DNA from 4 places in the Micromonospora sp. NPDC000207 genome. Region 4 is predicted to be linked to each of the others. Evidence: riboswitches for the same ligand, from Rfam matches in the RefSeq annotation. Region 4 holds a riboswitch; each other region holds the start of a gene.
The links. Region 4 has a riboswitch for cyclic di-AMP ahead of ABT336_RS04290 (transglycosylase family protein). Riboswitches for the same ligand answer to the same signal wherever they lie in the genome.

Region 1: another riboswitch for cyclic di-AMP. It lies ahead of ABT336_RS01235 (coiled-coil domain-containing protein); the one in region 4 lies ahead of ABT336_RS04290 (transglycosylase family protein).
Region 2: another riboswitch for cyclic di-AMP. It lies ahead of ABT336_RS23525 (C39 family peptidase); the one in region 4 lies ahead of ABT336_RS04290 (transglycosylase family protein).
Region 3: another riboswitch for cyclic di-AMP. It lies ahead of ABT336_RS04605 (coiled-coil domain-containing protein); the one in region 4 lies ahead of ABT336_RS04290 (transglycosylase family protein).

What each region holds. Positions count from the first base shown of each region.
Region 1 is NZ_JBEPEQ010000002.1:61,042-65,380, reverse strand. It holds gene ABT336_RS01245 (HelD family protein) at 1-1,469, shown strand, start outside; gene ABT336_RS01240 (cation diffusion facilitator family transporter) at 1,577-2,491, shown strand; cyclic di-AMP (ydaO/yuaA leader) riboswitch at 2,645-2,775, shown strand; gene ABT336_RS01235 (coiled-coil domain-containing protein) at 2,821-3,939, shown strand; gene ABT336_RS01230 (PfkB family carbohydrate kinase) at 4,104-4,339, shown strand, end outside.
Region 2 is NZ_JBEPEQ010000124.1:107-4,445, forward strand. It holds partial or broken gene ABT336_RS23520 (CDP-glycerol glycerophosphotransferase family protein) at 1-1,271, shown strand, start outside; gene ABT336_RS23525 (C39 family peptidase) at 1,444-2,319, opposite strand; cyclic di-AMP (ydaO/yuaA leader) riboswitch at 2,354-2,495, opposite strand; gene ABT336_RS23530 (acyltransferase family protein) at 2,786-4,087, opposite strand; gene ABT336_RS23535 (polysaccharide pyruvyl transferase family protein) at 4,309-4,339, shown strand, end outside.
Region 3 is NZ_JBEPEQ010000010.1:6,758-11,096, reverse strand. It holds gene ABT336_RS04610 (YibE/F family protein) at 149-1,498, shown strand; cyclic di-AMP (ydaO/yuaA leader) riboswitch at 1,665-1,795, shown strand; gene ABT336_RS04605 (coiled-coil domain-containing protein) at 1,800-2,807, shown strand; gene ABT336_RS04600 (carbonic anhydrase) at 2,934-3,551, opposite strand; gene ABT336_RS04595 (hypothetical protein) at 3,633-4,339, shown strand, end outside.
Region 4 is NZ_JBEPEQ010000009.1:3,768-8,106, reverse strand. It holds gene ABT336_RS04300 (DUF1707 SHOCT-like domain-containing protein) at 1-289, opposite strand, end outside; gene ABT336_RS04295 (diacylglycerol/lipid kinase family protein) at 402-1,436, opposite strand; gene ABT336_RS04290 (transglycosylase family protein) at 1,616-2,218, opposite strand; cyclic di-AMP (ydaO/yuaA leader) riboswitch at 2,236-2,348, opposite strand; gene ABT336_RS04285 (hypothetical protein) at 2,647-2,940, shown strand; gene htpG (molecular chaperone HtpG) at 3,044-4,339, opposite strand, start outside.

The DNA of each region.
Region 1 (4,339 bases), on a different contig from region 4:
CGGCGTACCTGCTCTACTCCGACCGCAACAGGTACGCCGGTGGCGGGATCCTGGTGGTCGGCCCCTCCTCGGTCTTCGTGGAGTACATCGCCTCGGTGCTGCCCTCACTGGGCGAGGAGAGCGCGACACTCCGCTCCCTGGGCACCCTCTTCGTGGGCATGTCGGCGACCCGGACCGATCCGGCGGACGTGGCGGCGGTGAAGGGGTCGCTGCGGATGCGCCAGGTGCTGGAGCGGGCGACCCGCGACGCGGTGCCGGACGGTCCGACCGAACTGCGCCTGCTCTACCGGGGTGAACTGCTGCGGCTGGGCCAGGCGGAGTTGGACCGCATCCGGGAACGGGCGCTGGTCCGGGGTGCCCGCCGCAACGAGGTTCGCCGGGCCGGGTTCGACGGGATCTTCACCGCGCTCTGGGCGCAGGTGCGTACGCTGCACGTCGGCCACCTGCCGGACCAGCGGACCTTCGACGGCGAGATCGTCGACCGGCCGGAGTTGCGGGAGTTCCTCAAGGCGTGGTGGCCCCGCCTGCACCCCCGGCACGTGCTGGGTTGGTTGACCCGACCGGAGCGGCTGCGGGCGTACGCGGGAGGGATCCTGTCCCGGGCGGAGGTCCGGCTGCTCTCCGAGTCCTGGCGGAGCCTGGACACCGAGGGCCTGACCATCGCCGACATCGCCCTGCTCGACGAGTTGGACGCGTTGCTGGGTCAGCCGGTGAAGCCGGCCCGCCCCCGGCGGGACCCGTACGCCCTGGCGGGCGGGGTGCGGGAGCTGAGCACCTTCGCCGACCGGCAGCGGGCCGTCCGGGAGGCGGCCCGGCAGCGCCCGGAGGACTACCGGGAGTACGCCCACGTGGTCGTCGACGAGGCGCAGGACGTCTCGCCGATGCAGTGGCGGATGATCGGCCGACGGGGGCGGCTGGCGTCCTGGACCGTCGTCGGCGACCCGGCCCAGACCGCCTGGACGGGTGACCCGGCGGAGCTGACCCGGGCCCGGGACCAGGCGCTGGGTCGACGTCGGCGGCACCGGTTCACGTTGACCACCAACTACCGCAACCCGGCGGAGATCTTCGCGGTGGCGGCGGCCGAGATCCGTCGGGTGGACCCGGACCTGCCCCTTCCCGTCGCGGTCCGCTCCACCGGGGTGGAGCCGGTGCAGCGGGTGCTGTCGGCGGCCGAGTTGGCGCCGGAGACGGTGGCCGCGGCGACGGCCATGTTGGCCGAGGTGCCGGGGACCGTCGGCGTGATCACGCCGGTGCACCGCCACCGCGAGGTGGCCGGGTGGCTGGCCGAGGTGGCCGAGCCCCGGCTCCAGGTGGTGACGAGCCTCCAGGCCAAGGGCATGGAGTACGACGGGGTGGTGCTCGTCGCGCCCGGGGAGATCCGGGCCGATCCGGGTTCCGGGGTTCGTACGCTCTACGTCGCGCTGTCCCGGGCCACCCAGCGCCTGGTCACCCTCGATCCCACCGGCTGAACGTCGACTCCGACTGTCGACCGGCCTCCCCTCGTCCGACACTTGCATACATAGCGATGTAAGCATAGGTTGTATCCCGGTCGGGTCGGACGACGGAGGGTGTGGGCGTGGGCGCAGGGCACGATCACTCGGCGGCGGTGGCGAACGCCGCCCATCGACACGTCGGCAGACTCTGGGCCGCACTGGCCCTGCTGGCCGTCTTCACAGTGGTGCAGACCGTCGCCGCCTTCCGCACCGGCTCGCTGGCCCTGCTCTCCGACGCCGGGCACATGTTCACCGACGTGCTCGGCATCGGCCTGGCCCTGGCCGCGATCACCGCGACCCGCCGGGCCACCACCGACCCGCAGCGCACCTTCGGCCTCTACCGCCTGGAGGTGCTCGCCGCCCTGGCCAACGCGGCGCTGCTCAGCGGGGTCGCGGTCTACGTCCTCGTCGAGGCGGCCCGCCGGATCGGCGATCCGCCGGAGGTCCTCACCGGCCCGATGCTCGGGGTGGCGGTGCTCGGCCTGCTGGCCAACGTGGTCGCCTTCGGACTGCTGCGCAAGGGCGCCGAGGAGAGCATCAACCTGCGCGGCGCGTACCTGGAGGTGCTCGCCGACCTGGTCGGCTCGGTCGGGGTGATCGCCGCCGCGCTGGTCATCGCGTTCACCGGCTGGTGGTGGGTGGACCCGGTGGTGGCGGTCGCGATCGGCGTGTTCATCCTCCCCCGGACCTGGCGGCTGGCCCGGGCCGCCCTGCGCATCCTGGTCCAGGCCGCCCCGGAACACCTCCAGGTGACCGAGGTGCACGACCGGCTCTCGGCGGTCCCCGGCGTGGCCGAGGTGCACGACCTGCACCTGTGGACGCTCACCTCCGGGATGGAGGTCGCCTCGGCCCACCTGACCACCACCCCGGGCGCGGAGGTCGCCACGGTGCTCGCGGCGGCCCGGACCACGCTCCGGGAGGAGTTCCACATCGAGCACGCCACGTTGCAGGTCGAACCCGGAGCGTCAGCGGGTGTCTGCGGAACCATCGAGTGGTGATTAGCACAGGCTTAAATTTCCACGAGGAATGTTCTTTTTGCTGCGCTTTGTCGTGCGCCTCTCCGACACCATCGGTCACTTTGACTGCAACCGTCACACCCACCCCGGTAGGCTCGGTCCCGGCCTCCGCCGGGCGGCGCCCATCGGCGCCCACGGTGGCCGCCGCCTAATCGCCCACCCGGGCGAGCCGGGGAACCACGTTCCTGGGGTGCATCCGCGTCAGCGGTAGGGATCTTCCGTCCCGAACCCGTCAGCTAACCCGGTCGGCGGTTGACGGAAGGACAGGTCCATTGGCAGTAGTGGCATCACCGCGACGCATCACCGCCCGGATGGCGGCCCTGCTCGTCGCGACCCTCGCCCTCGGTGGCGCGGTCGCACCGGTCGGTCCGGCCCAGGCCGCGACCCGGGGAGGTCTGCTGGCGGCACCCGACGCCGATCCCGAGGGCGGCACCCCGGCTCTGCGCAACCAGCTGGAGGCGGCCAGCAAGGGATGGCTGGAGGCGAAGGCCAAGCTCGAGAAGTCGACACAGCGGCAACAGGAACTCAACGGTCGGCTCAAGACCATCGACTCCGACCTGGCCGTCCAGAACACCAAGGTCGGTGAGATCGCCCAGGTCGCGTACCGGACCGGCCGACTCGGCGCGGCGAACGCCCTGCTCAACGCGACCTCCCCGGAGGGCTTCATGGACCGGGCCGCCGCGCTCGACCAGGTCGCCGCCAGCGAGGAGCGGGAGCTGCGCAAGCTCCAGGAGACCCGCAACCAGTCCGCCCGGACCAAGGTCGAACTGGATGCCGAGGTCAACGAGCAGCGCAAACAGGTCGCGACGATGGCAAAGCGCAAGGACCAGGCCGAGAAGGCCCTCGACGTCGCCGTCACGCAGGAGCGCCGTGAGGAGGCCGAGCGCCGCCGCCAGCAACAGCAGCAGCAACAGGCCCAGCAGCGCAGCAGCAGCGGCGGGTCGAGTGGGTCCAGCGGGTCCACGGGGTCCAGCGGACCGGGCGGGAACAGCACCAAGACCGCCAAGCCCGCCCCGCGCAACTCCGACGGGTCCTGGCCCCGGGAGTCGTGCAGCGTCAACGACCCCACCCCGGCCAACGGGTGCATCACCCCCCGGACCCTGCACGCCCTCAACCAGGCCAAGGCCGCCGGCTTCACCCGGTACGTCTCCTGCTACCGGCCGGGCGGCTCCGGTGAGCACCCCAAGGGTCGGGCGTGCGACTTCGCCGCACAGCGCAACGGATTCGGTGGGCACGCCACCGGCGGGGACCGGACGTACGGCAACAACCTCGCCGCGTACTACGTCCGCAACGCCGACCGGCTGGCCGTGCTGTACGTGATCTGGTACCGGCAGATCTGGCTGCCCAGCAGCGGCTGGCGAGCCTACAGCGGAGCGGGTGGGGACCCGTCCAGCGACCACACCAACCACGTGCACCTGTCGGTGTACTGACCCTCGGGTACGCCCGGTGTCCCGCCACGACGGTGGGGCACCGGGCGTTCTTCGTGCCCGACGAGGCGTACGCCCGGCGTTTTCGTGCCCGACGAGGCGTGCCCGGACCACCGCGTCGACGGTTATCAGGTGAGCGACCCGGCGTACGGACGGAAGGTGGCCCCATGGACGGGCACGTGATGGTGTTCGCGCCCACTCCCCTGCTCACGGTCACCATCGAACAGCCCAGTGACCACCCGGAGCTGCACCTGCACCCGGGCGGGCAGGGCGTCTGGCAGGCCCGGATGATCTCCTCCCTCGGGGTCCCGGTGGTGCTCTGCGCCAGCATCGGCGGGGAACTCGGCCAGGTCCTGGAGCCGTTGCTCGCCACCGAGGGGGTGGACCTGCGGACGGTACGCCG
Region 2 (4,339 bases), on a different contig from region 4:
CACTGCTGGCCACGCTCGTGGTGAGCGGCGGGGTCGGTGCCGTCGCGCTCGACCTGGCCCGGCGGCGGTTCCGGCCGGGCAGCGGTGGCGGGCCGGTCGGCCGGGCGCTGCGCCGCCTCCAGCCGGAGTTCCTGCTCTACTTCTCCGCCCCGCCCGGCTCGGAGTACCAGGTCACCATGTGGCTGCCGTACCTGGAGCGGATCGGTAGGCCGTTCCTGGTCCTCGTCCGCGAGCCGGAGTTCCTCGGCCCGGTGTCGGCGGCCACCCGCGCCCCGGTGGTGTTCTGCCCGACGCTCAAGGCGATGGACGAGGCGCTGGTGCCGAGCCTCAAGGTCGCCTTCTACGTCAACCACGGGGCGAAGAACAGCCACTGCGTCAGGTTCAACCACCTTACCCACATCCAGCTGCACCACGGCGACAGCGACAAGGCCCCCAGCGCCAACCCGGTCTCCGGGATCTTCGACCGGATCTTCGTGGCCGGTCAGGCGGCAGTCGAGCGGTACGCCCGCGCCGGCGTCGACATCCCGGCGGAGAAGTTCGAGGTGGTCGGCCGCCCCCAGGTGGAGGCGATCGAGGTCCGCCGGGAGGCGGTACGGGGCCTGGCCGGCCCGACGGTCCTCTACACCCCCACCTGGACCGGGCACCACGCCGACGCCAACTACTGCTCCCTGCCGCAGGGCGAGACCCTGGTCCGGGCGCTGCTGGCCCGGGGTGCCACTGTCATCCTCCGGGCCCACCCGTACACCACGCAGAACCCGGCCTCGGCCCGACAGCTGGCCCGGCTCACCGAGCTGCTCTCCACCGACCGGGCCCGCACCGGACGGCCGCACGTCTTCGGGGCCGCCGCCAGTCGGGACCTGACCCTCACCGAGTGCGTCAACCGGTCGGACGCGCTGGTGTCGGACGTCTCCGGGGTCATCTCCGACTACCTCTACTCGGGCAAGCCGTACGCGGTGACCGACATGGTGGGCGAGGGTGACCGGTTCACCGAGCGGTTCCCCCTGGCCGGTTCGGCGTACGTGCTGCGGCGGGACATGTCGAACGTCGACGAGGTGCTGACCGCGCTGTTGCAGACCGATCCGGCGGAGTCGGCCCGGTGGCACACCCGTACCCGCTACCTCGGGGACTTCCCGGCCGAGTCCTACGCCGAGGTGTTCCTGGCGGCCGCCCGGCGGCACCTGGACCCGGCGTGGACCCCGCCGGGTCCGCGTACCGGCGCAGGTGCCGGGCTGGCCGACGCCGCCACCGGGCCGCTCTCCCCCACCGGCTGAGCGACCGACCCACCGCGACGAGACGGGCACCGCTCTCCCCCACCGGCTGAGTGGCCACCGGAACGGGTGCCGCCCCCCATCGGCTGAGCGACCCCGACGAGAACGAGACGGGCGCCGTCCCCCTGCGCAGGGGGACGGTGCCCGTCTCGTGGATCGGGTGGGGACTGCCGGCTCAGGCGGAGTAGCCCCGGCTGGCGATCCAGTCGGCAAGAGTGCCCACTGTCAGCCAGTACGTCGGGACCGCCGGGTTCGCCGAGTCGGCGATCTTGACGGTCCGGCCGTCGTCGCGGTAGCCGACCACCGCGACGTAGTGTCCGCCCGGGAAGGAGTGCCAGCCCCCGGCGAGGTCGGTGGTGGTCCCGGCCACGTTCACCACCACGCCGCGCTCGTCGGCGACCGCCGCGACCAGGTCGGCCCGGAGCCGCTCGGTCTGGGCGGTGGTGGCGGCGTTGCCGGGGATCATCGTGGTCCGGTACGGGCTGCCGTCCACCACCTGGTTGAGCACCCGGGTGGTGTCGGCGGCCGAGTTGGTGCCCATCGTCGTGGTGCCGAGCCGCACCGCCAGGTCGTCCTGGGTCCGGGCCAGGCCCATGGCCGACAGCGCGTTGCGTACCGCCGCCGGGCCGCAGTAGTAGTAGGTGATCTGGGACTGGTGGTCGTGGTCGAGGACCCTCGACGCGGGCGGCTTGGGAGTCGCCGTACGGGTCAGATCGGCCGCCGGGGCTGTGGTGCTGGTGGCGCTGCTCGCCGTCGCCGTCGGAGCGGGGCTCTGCGAACGGGCGGTGGCGGTCGGGGCCGGGGTGGTCAGCGACGGCGCCGGGGTCTGCGGCGCGCTCAACTCGGCGCGGGCGGGGAGGTCACCGGCGTAGGGGGCCTGCTCGGCGACGGCGGCCGGGGTGGGCTGATCGAGGTCGGACCCGTCACCGGTGACGGCGACGCCGACTCCGACGCCCGAGGCCACCATGAGGGTCGCGGCCGAGGCGGCGACGACCTGGTACTGGCGGTCTGCGGTGAGCCGCCGCAGCTGTCGCCTGAGATGGTGTCTCACTGTCGACTGGAGGGGATGGTGAGGCAAGGAACGGGGCTCCTTCCGATTCCGCCTACCGGGTTAGCTGACGGATTCGGGCGGGAAGAAGTCGCCCTACCGGGAGCGTCGGCTCCCGGATTCACCCCGGACTACGTGGGTCCCCGGCTCGTCCTGAGACGATTGAGCGGGTCGGGGCGGCGTCGCTTCTTGCGATCGGGAACCGCACCGGACGCAGCGACACTACTGGCCGAGCTTTTCCCTGCCAACCCGGCTTGACCTGCTTAAACCTCGATCATGGCAGCAATCTTCACCGCAGTCCGACAGTGTCGTGTATCTATGGGACGGGCGGTTTCATCCACCCGTCGAGGTCCACAACCGGACGTTCGGTGAGCATCCCCGAGGAATTGTCGGCCAATGACGTCCGCCCTGCGTCGCGTGACCGGATCCGGCGTCCTGTGAGCGGCATCACCGTCACGGACGGGATGGGTCAGCGTCGTTCGGCGTCACCCACCGGCTGCTCGGCGGCGGACGCCCCCGAGCGCGGCCCCGGCACGACCGACTGCGGCTCGGGCTCGACCGACTGCGGCTCGGGCTCGACCGACTGCGGTCCCGGCGCGACCGACTCCGGCCCGGGCGCTACCTGTCGTGGGTCCGAACCGGGCGGCTGCGGTCCCGGCCCACGCCGGTTCCGACCGGAGCGGGAGGGGGCGAGCAGGCGCATCATCGGGGTCTCCAGGTACCTGTGCATCAGCCCGGCCAGCACCAGGTTGACAAGGAGGAAGGCCACCACCGCCACCGGCCCCCACCAGCCGGGCAGGCCGACGCCGTAGACGCCGACGAGCCGGAGCACAGTGACCATGACGAAGACGTGCACCAGGTAGAAGGCGAAGGAGACCTCGCCGAGCCAGAGCATCGGCCGGGAGCGCCAGGGTGAGCGGCGGCCGTTGATGTCGGCGTCCGCCGCAGCGGTGATGACCAGGATGTACGCCACCGACAGGACGGCCGCCCAGAGCTCGGCGCGGATGATCTCACCGGCGGCCACCCAGACGGCCACGAAGACCACGCTGGCCACCGTCAGCCGGGGACCGCGCCAGCAGCCCCGACGCATCAGCTCGGCGGCGGCGACGCCCATCCAGAACTCGAACGACCTGGTGATCGGGAAGATCTGGGTGAACCACCACCGGTACTCCGGTGGCACCAGCAGCTGCGTCGGCCAGAGCGCCAGGATCAGCAGCGGTACGGCGACGACGACGGCCCAGAGCATCCAGGGCCGGGCCCGCCGGATCGCCGGGAGCGCGAACGGCAGACAGAGGTAGAAGAACAGCTCGCAGGAGAGCGACCAGCTCACCGTGTTGATGCTGTAGAAGTGGCCCGGAGTGGGGTCCCACGCCTGCAACAGCAGCAGGTTGGTGAGCGCCACCTGACCGTTGACCGGGTCGACGAAGTAGAGACCGACCAGCAGCACGACCATCCACATCAGAACGTGGTTGGGATAGATCTTCGCGGCCCGGCGACGCCAGAAGGCCCGTTTCGAGTCCTCGGGGCGGGCCGACCAGACCAGGACGAAACCGCTGAGGATGAAGAAGAACTGCACTCCGGAGAGGCCGAGGGTGAAGACCTTCTCCAACACGCCCTGGGGTCCCGGCTCGGCGACGACCCGCATGGTGGCGGCGTGGAACCCGTACACCAGCAGGGCGGCGATCCACCGCAGTCCGGTCAGCGAGGGCAGCCGGGACAGGGCGGGGGTCGCTCCGGTGGCGGTCGCGCTGGTCGCCGATACGCTGGTCACGCCACCACACCGACCACGACCGTACGAACCACCACGACGTCTCCTCCTCCACGCTCCGTCGCCGGGGGTCGACCGGCCGCCGCCGGGGACCATACCGCAATCGGACGACCGCTCATCTTCGCGGCCGAATCGGACGGTGGTGACGGGCGTGGAGTAGGTAAGAGCCGATGCCCTAATATCCGCAGACCAGCCAGCGGGGGCATGGACGAGAGGGACCAGTGATGCACCAGCGGATTCTGCTCCGGGCCAAGA
Region 3 (4,339 bases), on a different contig from region 4:
CCCGGTTGGACCTCCGGGCACCCCACATTCCGGTCACCCTGAGTGATCAAGGGGTATCCGACTGCGCCGTTGCGGGCATTTTCACGGGCGGGGTGAACCGACCGGCGTACGCACACGTAATCCGCCGTGGATCGTTTGGAGAGTCGCAATGGGCGCCGACCACACAAGTCACGCCCCGTCCGCCCCACCCCGGGTCCGACGGGTCCTCGTCGCGACGGTGGTTCCCCTCTTCGTAGCCACCCTCGTCGCCGCCCTGCTGCTCTGGCCGGAGCGGACGCCGACGGCGGACGGAGGTGAGGACGTACCCCGCTACCAGGGGACCGTCACCCGGGTGTTGACGGTGCCCTGCCCGCCCGTCGAACCGGGACCGGAGGGCACCCCGGAACGGGCCGACCGGCCCTGCGGAACGGTGACCGTCCGGGCAGACAGCGGCCCGGACGCCGGGCAGGAGGTCGAGACCCCGATCCCGGACGGCCCGGGTGCCCCCCGGGTGGCGGTGGGCGACGAGATCATCCTGGTCGAGCTGGTCGACCCGGCCGACCCGGAGACCAGCAGCTACAACATCGCCGAGCACCAACGCGGCAAGCCCCTGGTCTGGCTGGTGGTCCTCTTCGCCGCCGCGATCGTGGCGTTCGGCCGCTGGCGGGGCCTGGCCGCCCTGGGCGGGCTGGCGGCGAGCTTCGCCATCCTGCTCACCTTCGTGGTGCCGGGGATCAGCGCCGGCCGGTCCCCCCTGCTGATCGCCGTTGTCGGATCAGCACTGATCATGTTCATCGTGCTGTATCTCACCCACGGGATCAGCGCCCAGACCTCGGTGGCGGTCCTGGGCACCCTGGGCAGTCTGGTGCTCACCGGACTGCTCGCCGCCGCCGCCACCGCCGCCACCCACCTGACCGGGTTCGGTGACGAGGACGCCACCACCCTGTCGATGTTCCAGTCCGACGTCGACCTGCACGGACTGCTGCTGGCCGGGATCGTGATCGGGTCCCTGGGCGTCCTGGACGACGTCACGGTCACCCAGGCCGCCACGGTGACCGAGGTGGGCAACGCCAACCCGAAGCTGACAGCACTCCAGCTCTACAAGGCGGGGACCCGGGTCGGGCGGGCCCACATCGCGTCGGTGGTCAACACGATCGTGCTGGCGTACGCGGGTGCCTCACTGCCCCTGATGCTCCTGCTGGTCGCCGACTCCCGGCCCACCGGCCAGGTCCTGACCAGTGAATTCCTCGCCCAGGAGATCGTCCGCAGCGTCGTCGCCACGCTCGGACTGGTCGCCGCCGTGCCCCTGACCACCGCCCTGGCCGCCGTGGTCACCGCCGCCGGACGCCGTACCCCCGAGAAGAAGGCGGCGCGGCCCGACGCCAACCCCCGACCCCGACCCCCCGCTCAGCGCGACGACGCCCTCGAAGCCCTGAGCGACCCCCGGGCCGGGAGTCAGTCCCCCGACGCCCCCGCAGGGTGGCGCAATCGAGAAGGAGGTTCCGACCCCGCATGGTGACACTCCTCAGTGTGACCGCCGATGCTTCCCAGAATGAGAAGCTCATCACTGGTCACCCGCCGCTACGGCGAAAATACGCGTTAAGTCGGCTTCCGGACGTAGCTCCCGGAGTCGACTCTCGGGTAACCTCGCTGCCGGTCACCGCCGAAGGCGCGCACCGGCGCCAGCGGGACCGCCGCCCAATCGCCGCGAGGCGAATCGGGGACCCAGGTACGTGGGGTGAATCCGCGCAAGCGGTAGGGGCCACTTCCGTCCCGAACCCGTCAGCTAACCCGGTCGGCGGCCGACGGAAGGGACGACTGTGACGGCACCCCTACGCCGCTGGCTGACGCCGGTGGTGGCCGTGATCACCGCGCTGGCCATCTTCTCCGGGTCAGCGCCGGCCATGGCCCAGCCTCGGCCCTCGGGGCACGAGGACGGTGACTCGAAGCTCCTCAACGATGTCATCGAGACGACCAACCGCAACTTCACCCAGGCACAGAACAAGCTTGAGAAGTCCAAGAAGCGGCAGCTCCAGCTCGACCTGGAGGTCCGTCGGGCGCAGAGCGAGCTGGACCGGTTGGCCCCCCAGGTGGGGCAGATCGCCGCCCAGTCGTACCGCAGCGGGCGGATCGGCGCGATGGCGATGCTCCTTGACAGCGACCAGCCCGACTCGTTCGTCAAGCGCGCCCAGGCGCTCGACGAGCTGAACATGGTCAACGCCCGGAAGCTGGCCGAGGTCCAGGAGGTCAAGGACGAGGCTGCCGAGGCCAAGGAGCAGCTCGACGCCGAGGTCACCGAGCAGCAGAAGCAGCACGCGCTGATGGCCAAGCAGAAGCGGGACGCCGAGAAGTCACTCGCCCTGGTCGGCGGCACCGGCCTGACCGGCGGCCTGGTGGTGGCCGAGTCACCGGTGGCGAAGGTCGCACCGGGTCGGGACTCCAACGGCAACTGGCGTCCGCAGGGTTGCACCGAGAACGACCCCACCACCTCCGGCTGCATCACCCCCCGCACCCTCCACATGTACAAGGAGGTCAAGCGGGCCGGGTTCGACAGGTTCGTCGGTTGTTACCGCCCCGGTGGCCCGTGGGAGCACCCCAAGGGCCGGGCCTGCGACTGGTCCCTCCAGAACCGCGGGTTCTCCCCCTGGCACAACAACGACACCCGGATGTACGGCAACAACCTGACCGCGTTCCTGGTCCGTAACGCCGACCGGCTGGGCGTCTACTACGTCATCTGGAACCGGCAGATCTGGTTCCCGGCGACGGGCTGGAGTTCCTACAGCGGCCCGTCCAACCACACCGACCACGTCCACGTCTCGCTGCTCTAGCCGGGGCTTGGCACGAACCGGGCCGCTCCCCTTCCTTCGGGGGGCGGCCCGTTCGTCGTCGCAGGCACAGACCGGTTCGCCGTGAGGGGCGCGCGGCCCGGTTCGTGTTCCGGGGCGAAAGACCGGTCAGAGGGTACGCGGAACCGCCGCCACCGTCCGGACCCGACCGGCGTTGAGCTGGTACGACATCCCCACCACGGCACACCGTCCGGCAGCGATCTCACCGGCCAGGACCGCCGAGTCGCCTACCAGTTCGTTGACCGTCTGGGCGATGTGGACGTCGATGATCCCCGCCGGGTCCACGATGCCCTGGGCGGCGGCGTGCCGGAGGCTGGGCAGGACGGCGTCGACCACCGCCCCGAGGTGCCCGGCCGGACGCAGCCCTCCGGCAGCCACCGCACCGGCCGCCGCGACAGCCCCGCACGAATCGTGCCCGAGCACCACCACCAGGGGGGTGTGCAGCACCGTCACCGCGTACTCGACGCTGCCCAGCACCTCGGGGCCGGTGGTGTGCCCGGCGGTCCGGACCACGAAGAGGTCCCCCAGGCCACGGTCGAAGATGATCTCGGCGGCCAGGCGGGAGTCGGAGCACCCCACGATCACGGCGAAGGGGTGCTGCTCACCGGCGACCGCCGCCCGGTGGCCGGCGTCCTGGTTGGGGTGGCGGGGTGTCCCGTCGACGAACCGCTCGTTGCCTGCCTGAAGCTCGGCGAACGCCTCCTGGGGAGTCTCCGGCTGACGCAAGTCCCACCTGCCCTTGAACGAACTACCTGGTCAAACCCCCACATCAGGGGACAGGGTCCGGCCCTCACCGTCACACGCAGCGTGAGACACGTCAAGCTACAAGTGATCTACGTTTCTTCCCGCCCGACCGGGTCCCGGGATGCGGGAAAGCCGGTCGGGCCTGAACCGGAGGCTCCTCCCGACCGTCGTCAGGTCGCCCGATCCCCTACCGAGGAGGAGACCACGATGCCCCCGACGAAAGACCCCCGGAAGAGACTTGAGGACGCCCTGTTCATCGAGGACAAGTTCATTGTCTCGAACCTGACCTCGGAACAGGCGGCCGACATCGCGAACACCGTTTCGAGGGATCTCGAACGGGCGGAGAGAGAGCGTGATGCTTTCGCCGACACACCCGCGTGGGAGCTGAACAGGCCGGACCCGAATCACCACAAATCCCCCAACCAAGAGATTCTCAGCAACAAGGTGTGCGACATCATCGAGTTGCGGAAATACAACATGCCGAACAACCCCTGGAGGGCGGAGGACGCCGAGGCGCGAAAGCAGGAAGTCGGGCGGAACGCCAGGGACCGACTTGAGGCCGCCCTTCCGCCAACGCACCAAACCATGGTGGCGGACCTGACCCCGAGTGAGGCCACGAAGCTCCAAGCGGCCGTCATCGACCAGTTCCGCGAAACGAGTCAGGGTCACCGCACCCACAACACCGAGGAGGTCGGGAGAAGGCTCGTCGCCGACCTCACCACCGACAGGATGAAGGCGTTGGGACTACCGATTCCGACGAACCCTGCGGC
Region 4 (4,339 bases):
ACCCGCCGAGCGCGACCGAGGCGATCGTCATCGTCCGGGTGCGCTGCTCGGGGTCGACGGTGACCTGCGGGTTGGGCGTGGCGGCGGAGGCCTGGTGCGGGTGCCAGTGAAACTGACGGGGCAGATCGGCGACCTGCCCCGTCAGGTCGCCGACGACCGTCGCGCTGTGGACCGCCGCCATCCGGCGTTCGTAGTCGGCCAGGTCGATGTAGCCCTGTTCGAGTGCCTGCGACAGCAGTTCGAGAACCTGGGTCCGCTGTGCCGTGCCCACCCGCTCGTTCAGATCCATCGGTGAATCCTGTTCCTCCGTCGCCGGTCACCCCGGTGATTCCTGATGATCACCGGGGGCCAGCCTAGCCAGGAGACACCATCGATCCCACACCCCCTGGACGGGGAAAGCCTTACGCCTGTTGGGTTTCCGGGCAGCAGACGGTCAGCGCCGCCGGGACGACCTTCACCTTGAGCCGGTTCGTCTCACCCCGGGCACCCCCGTCGAGTTCGTACGTCCTGGGGGCGTCGAGGCGTACCTTGATGCTGCGTCCCCGGGTGATCCGGACGAAGGGGGACTCCTCGGAGCGCCCGGCGGCCATCCGGCCCAGGGTGCGGGCCCAGTCGACAGCGCCGCTGGCGGTGGCCACCCCGACCTCCAGGGCACCGTCGTCAGGGCGGGCGTCGTCGAAGGCGGGGATGCCGCCGGTGATGGTGCCGACGTTGCCGAAGAGCACGCAGCTGGCCTCTCCGTCGAACCAGTCGCTGCCGTCGATTCTGATCCGGGTCCGGACGCACTCGCCGCGCACGTGTCGCAGCCCGGTCAGGACGTAGGCGAGGCGGCCGAGGCGGCCCTTGAGGTTACGGTCGGCGTCACGGATCAACTCGGCGTCGAACCCGGCACCGGCCATCACCGCGAAGTGTTCCCCGTTGACCTTGCCCAGGTCGACGGTGCGGCGCGGGCCGTGCAGACCGATCCTGACCGCCTCGGGCAGGTCGGTGGGGATGCCCAGGTTGGTGGCGAAGAGGTTGGCGGTCCCGGCCGGCAGGACGGCCATCGGGACCCCGGATCCGGCCATGGCGTCCGCACTGCGCTGGACGGTGCCGTCGCCGCCCCAGACGAAGACCAGTTCGGCCCCCTCGTCGAGGGCCTTACGGACCTTCTTCGGCGCCTTGCGGCTCTTCGGCACCTCGTACCAGAGCAGGTTCTTCACCCCCGCGCCGACCAGGGCGGCGCGGAGTTCGTCGAGCCCGCCGCCGAAGGTCTTCTTACGGTGTGCGACGACGGCCACGGTGCCCAGCGTCGTCGTGCCACCCGCCCGATCGGTGCCGCCCGCCGGATCGGTGCCGACGGGGTCCGTGGCGGCCGGGTCGGTGGTGGTCGAGTCGGCGGTCGGGTCGGGGCGGGCCGGGTCCGTGGGGCGCTCGTCCAGGGTTTTCGTGCTCATGGTTGTCGCTGGTACCCCACCGGCGACGTCACTACGCGTGTCCACCCTGGAGATACCCGCGCGGGGACGGAACCCAGCGCCCAGGTGGGCGGAGAACCGGACGGTCCGGCACGACCGGCGGGGAAGGGCGGCGGGGAACCCGGCCGGGAGGTGCGCCCCGGCCGGGTTTCGCCTCGACGTCAGAGGGTGAGCCGCTGACCGGGGATGATCAGGCCCGGGTCGTCGCCGATGACGTCCTTGTTGCGCTCGTGCAGACCCTGCCACCCGCCGGTGACGTCGTGGGCGGCGGCGATCTTCACGAGGGTGTCACCGGCCTCGACGACGTACGTGTCCCGGTCGGTGCTGCGCGACGCGGGCTGCTCGGCGCGCTGGGCGGCGGCGTCGGCGGCGGAGGTCGACCCGCCCGAGGGGGAGACCGGGCCACCCAGGGGGCCGCAGGTCGGCCAGGCCCCGATGCCCTGGCCCTGCAGGACCTGCTCGGCGACGGCGATCTGCTGGGCGCGGGTGGCCAGGTCGGCGCGGGTGGCGTACTGGAGGCCGCCGTACGCCTCCCAGGTGCTCTGGACGAACTGCAGGCCACCGAAGTAGCCGTTGCCGGTGTTGATGCTCCAGTCGCCGCCGGACTCGCACTGGGCGATGGCGTCCCAGTCGACGCTGTCGGCGTGGGCGGGAGCGGCGGTGCCGAACACGGCGGCGAGGCCGGTCACGGCACCGACGGCGAGGGTGCCGAGGATCCGTCGGGGGGTGCGCAGGGCGCGGGACGAGGTGGTTCGAGTTGCCATGGGGTTCCTCCACGCCGACGAGGTGAGCTGTCGGGTTCGGGCCGAGGAGCCCGGCCGCCGGTGGGCGGCTTCACCCCGAGGTGACGTGCACCGTGGAACCTGGGTCCCCCGCTCCATGCCCTGTGGTGGAGTGTTCCGCGGAGCCGGGGGCATGGATTGGGCGTACTCCGGCGGGCGGTGTCCGCGTCGGGCGGACCCGTACGACGGTAGGGGTGGCCCGGGGCGGGTGCATACGCTGCGTGAGGTTGTTCACCAGGCCACACGGGGAGGGGTTGCGAACTCGCCGCTCAGGCGGCATTCTGCGCCTTCACACACCTCTGACCAGGGCATCCGTGTCGACCGTCACCCAACTGTGACGGGTCGGAACGGTTAGAACAGGGGTTGAGTGGTGAGGGTTAAGGGGACATCGCGTACGAGGGGGGCCGCTCATGTCCAGTTCCACCGGATCCGACCGGCGCGACGCCGTGCCGGCGGGCGTGACCGACACCATGCTGTGGCGACAGGCGATCGTCGTCGCCGAGCAGCACCGGGATGCCGCGCAGGGGCAGTGCCGGAACCTGCAGTGTGCCGACGGCCCGCAGCCGTGCGCCGCCTACACGTGGGCGCGGCGGGCGTTGCAGCTGGCGTACCCGGCCGAGCAGGAGCAGCAGCACGTGGAGCGGCCCGCGTTGGCTGCGGTCGCACCGCCGCCCCGCTACCCCGGCTCGGTCGCGGCGGCCTGAGTCTCACGACGCCGGGCGGGGTGACACCCGGCGTCGGGCCGTGACGTCTCGCGGGTCCGGTGCGGCAACACCGGGCCCGCGAGACACGTCTGACCGGAAAAGATCAGAGGGTACGGGCCAGCCGGTCGGCCAGGAGCCGGGTGAACCGGGCCGGGTCGGTCAGCTCCCCGCCCTCGGCCAGCAGCGCCATGCCGTACAGCAGCTCGGCGGTCTCGACGAGGGCGGCCGGGTCCTCACCCTGCTCGTGGGAGGTACGCAGCCCGGCGACCAGCGGGTGGGTCGGGTTGAGTTCCAGGATCCGCTTCACCGGCGGGACCTCCTGACCCATCGCCCGGTACATCTTCTCCAGGGTCGGGGTCATGTCGTACGCGTCGCCCACCACGCACGCCGGTGAGGTGGTCAGCCGCGAGGAGAGCCGGACCTCCTTGACGTTCTCGGCGAGCTTTTCGGTGAGGAAGGTCAGCAGACCGGCGAACTCCTGGGTGCGCTGCTCCCGCTCGGCCTCGGCCTCCTTCTTCTCCTCCTCGGTGTCCAGGTCGACCTGGCCCTTGGCGATGGAGCGCAGCGACCGGCCGTCGAACTGGCCGACCTGCTCCACCCAGACCTCGTCCACCGGGTCGGTGAGGATGAGCACCTCGTAGCCCTTGGCCCGGAACGCCTCCATGTGCGGGGAGTTCTCGATCATCGACCGGGACTCACCGGTGGCGTAGTAGATGTCGCCCTGGCCGTCCTTCATCCGCTCGACGTACCCGGCGAGGGTGGTCAGCTCCGCCGGGTCGTCGGTGGAGGCCACCGACACGATCTCCAGCAGGGTGTCCCGGTTGTCCGGGTCCTCCAGGAGACCCTCCTTGAGGGCCCGACCGAACTCGGCCCAGAGGGTGCGGTACTTCTCCTCGTTGTTGGCCTTCAGGTCCTTCACCGTGGCGAGGATCTTGCGGACCAGGCGGCGGCGGACCACCTGGATCTGCCGGTCCTGCTGCAGGATCTCCCGGGAGATGTTCAGCGACAGGTCGTGCGCGTCCACCACACCCTTGACGAAGCGCAGGTAGTTGGGGATCAGCGCCTCGCAGTCCTCCATGATGAACACACGCTTGACGTAGAGCTGGACCCCCCGCCGACCCTCCCGCATGAACAGGTCGTACGGGGCGTGCGCGGGGATGAACAGCAGGGCCTCGTACTCGAAGGTCCCCTCCCCCCGCATGTGGATCGTCTCCAGCGGGTCGGTCCAGTCGTGGCTGACGTGCCGGTAGAAGTCGCGGTACTCCTCCTCGGCGACCTCGTCGCGGGGACGCGCCCAGAGCGCCTTCATCGAGTTGAGGGTCTGCACCTCGCTGGTGACCGCCCCGTCCTCGCCGGTGCTCGACACGGTCATCCGGATCGGCCAGGAGATGAAGTCGGA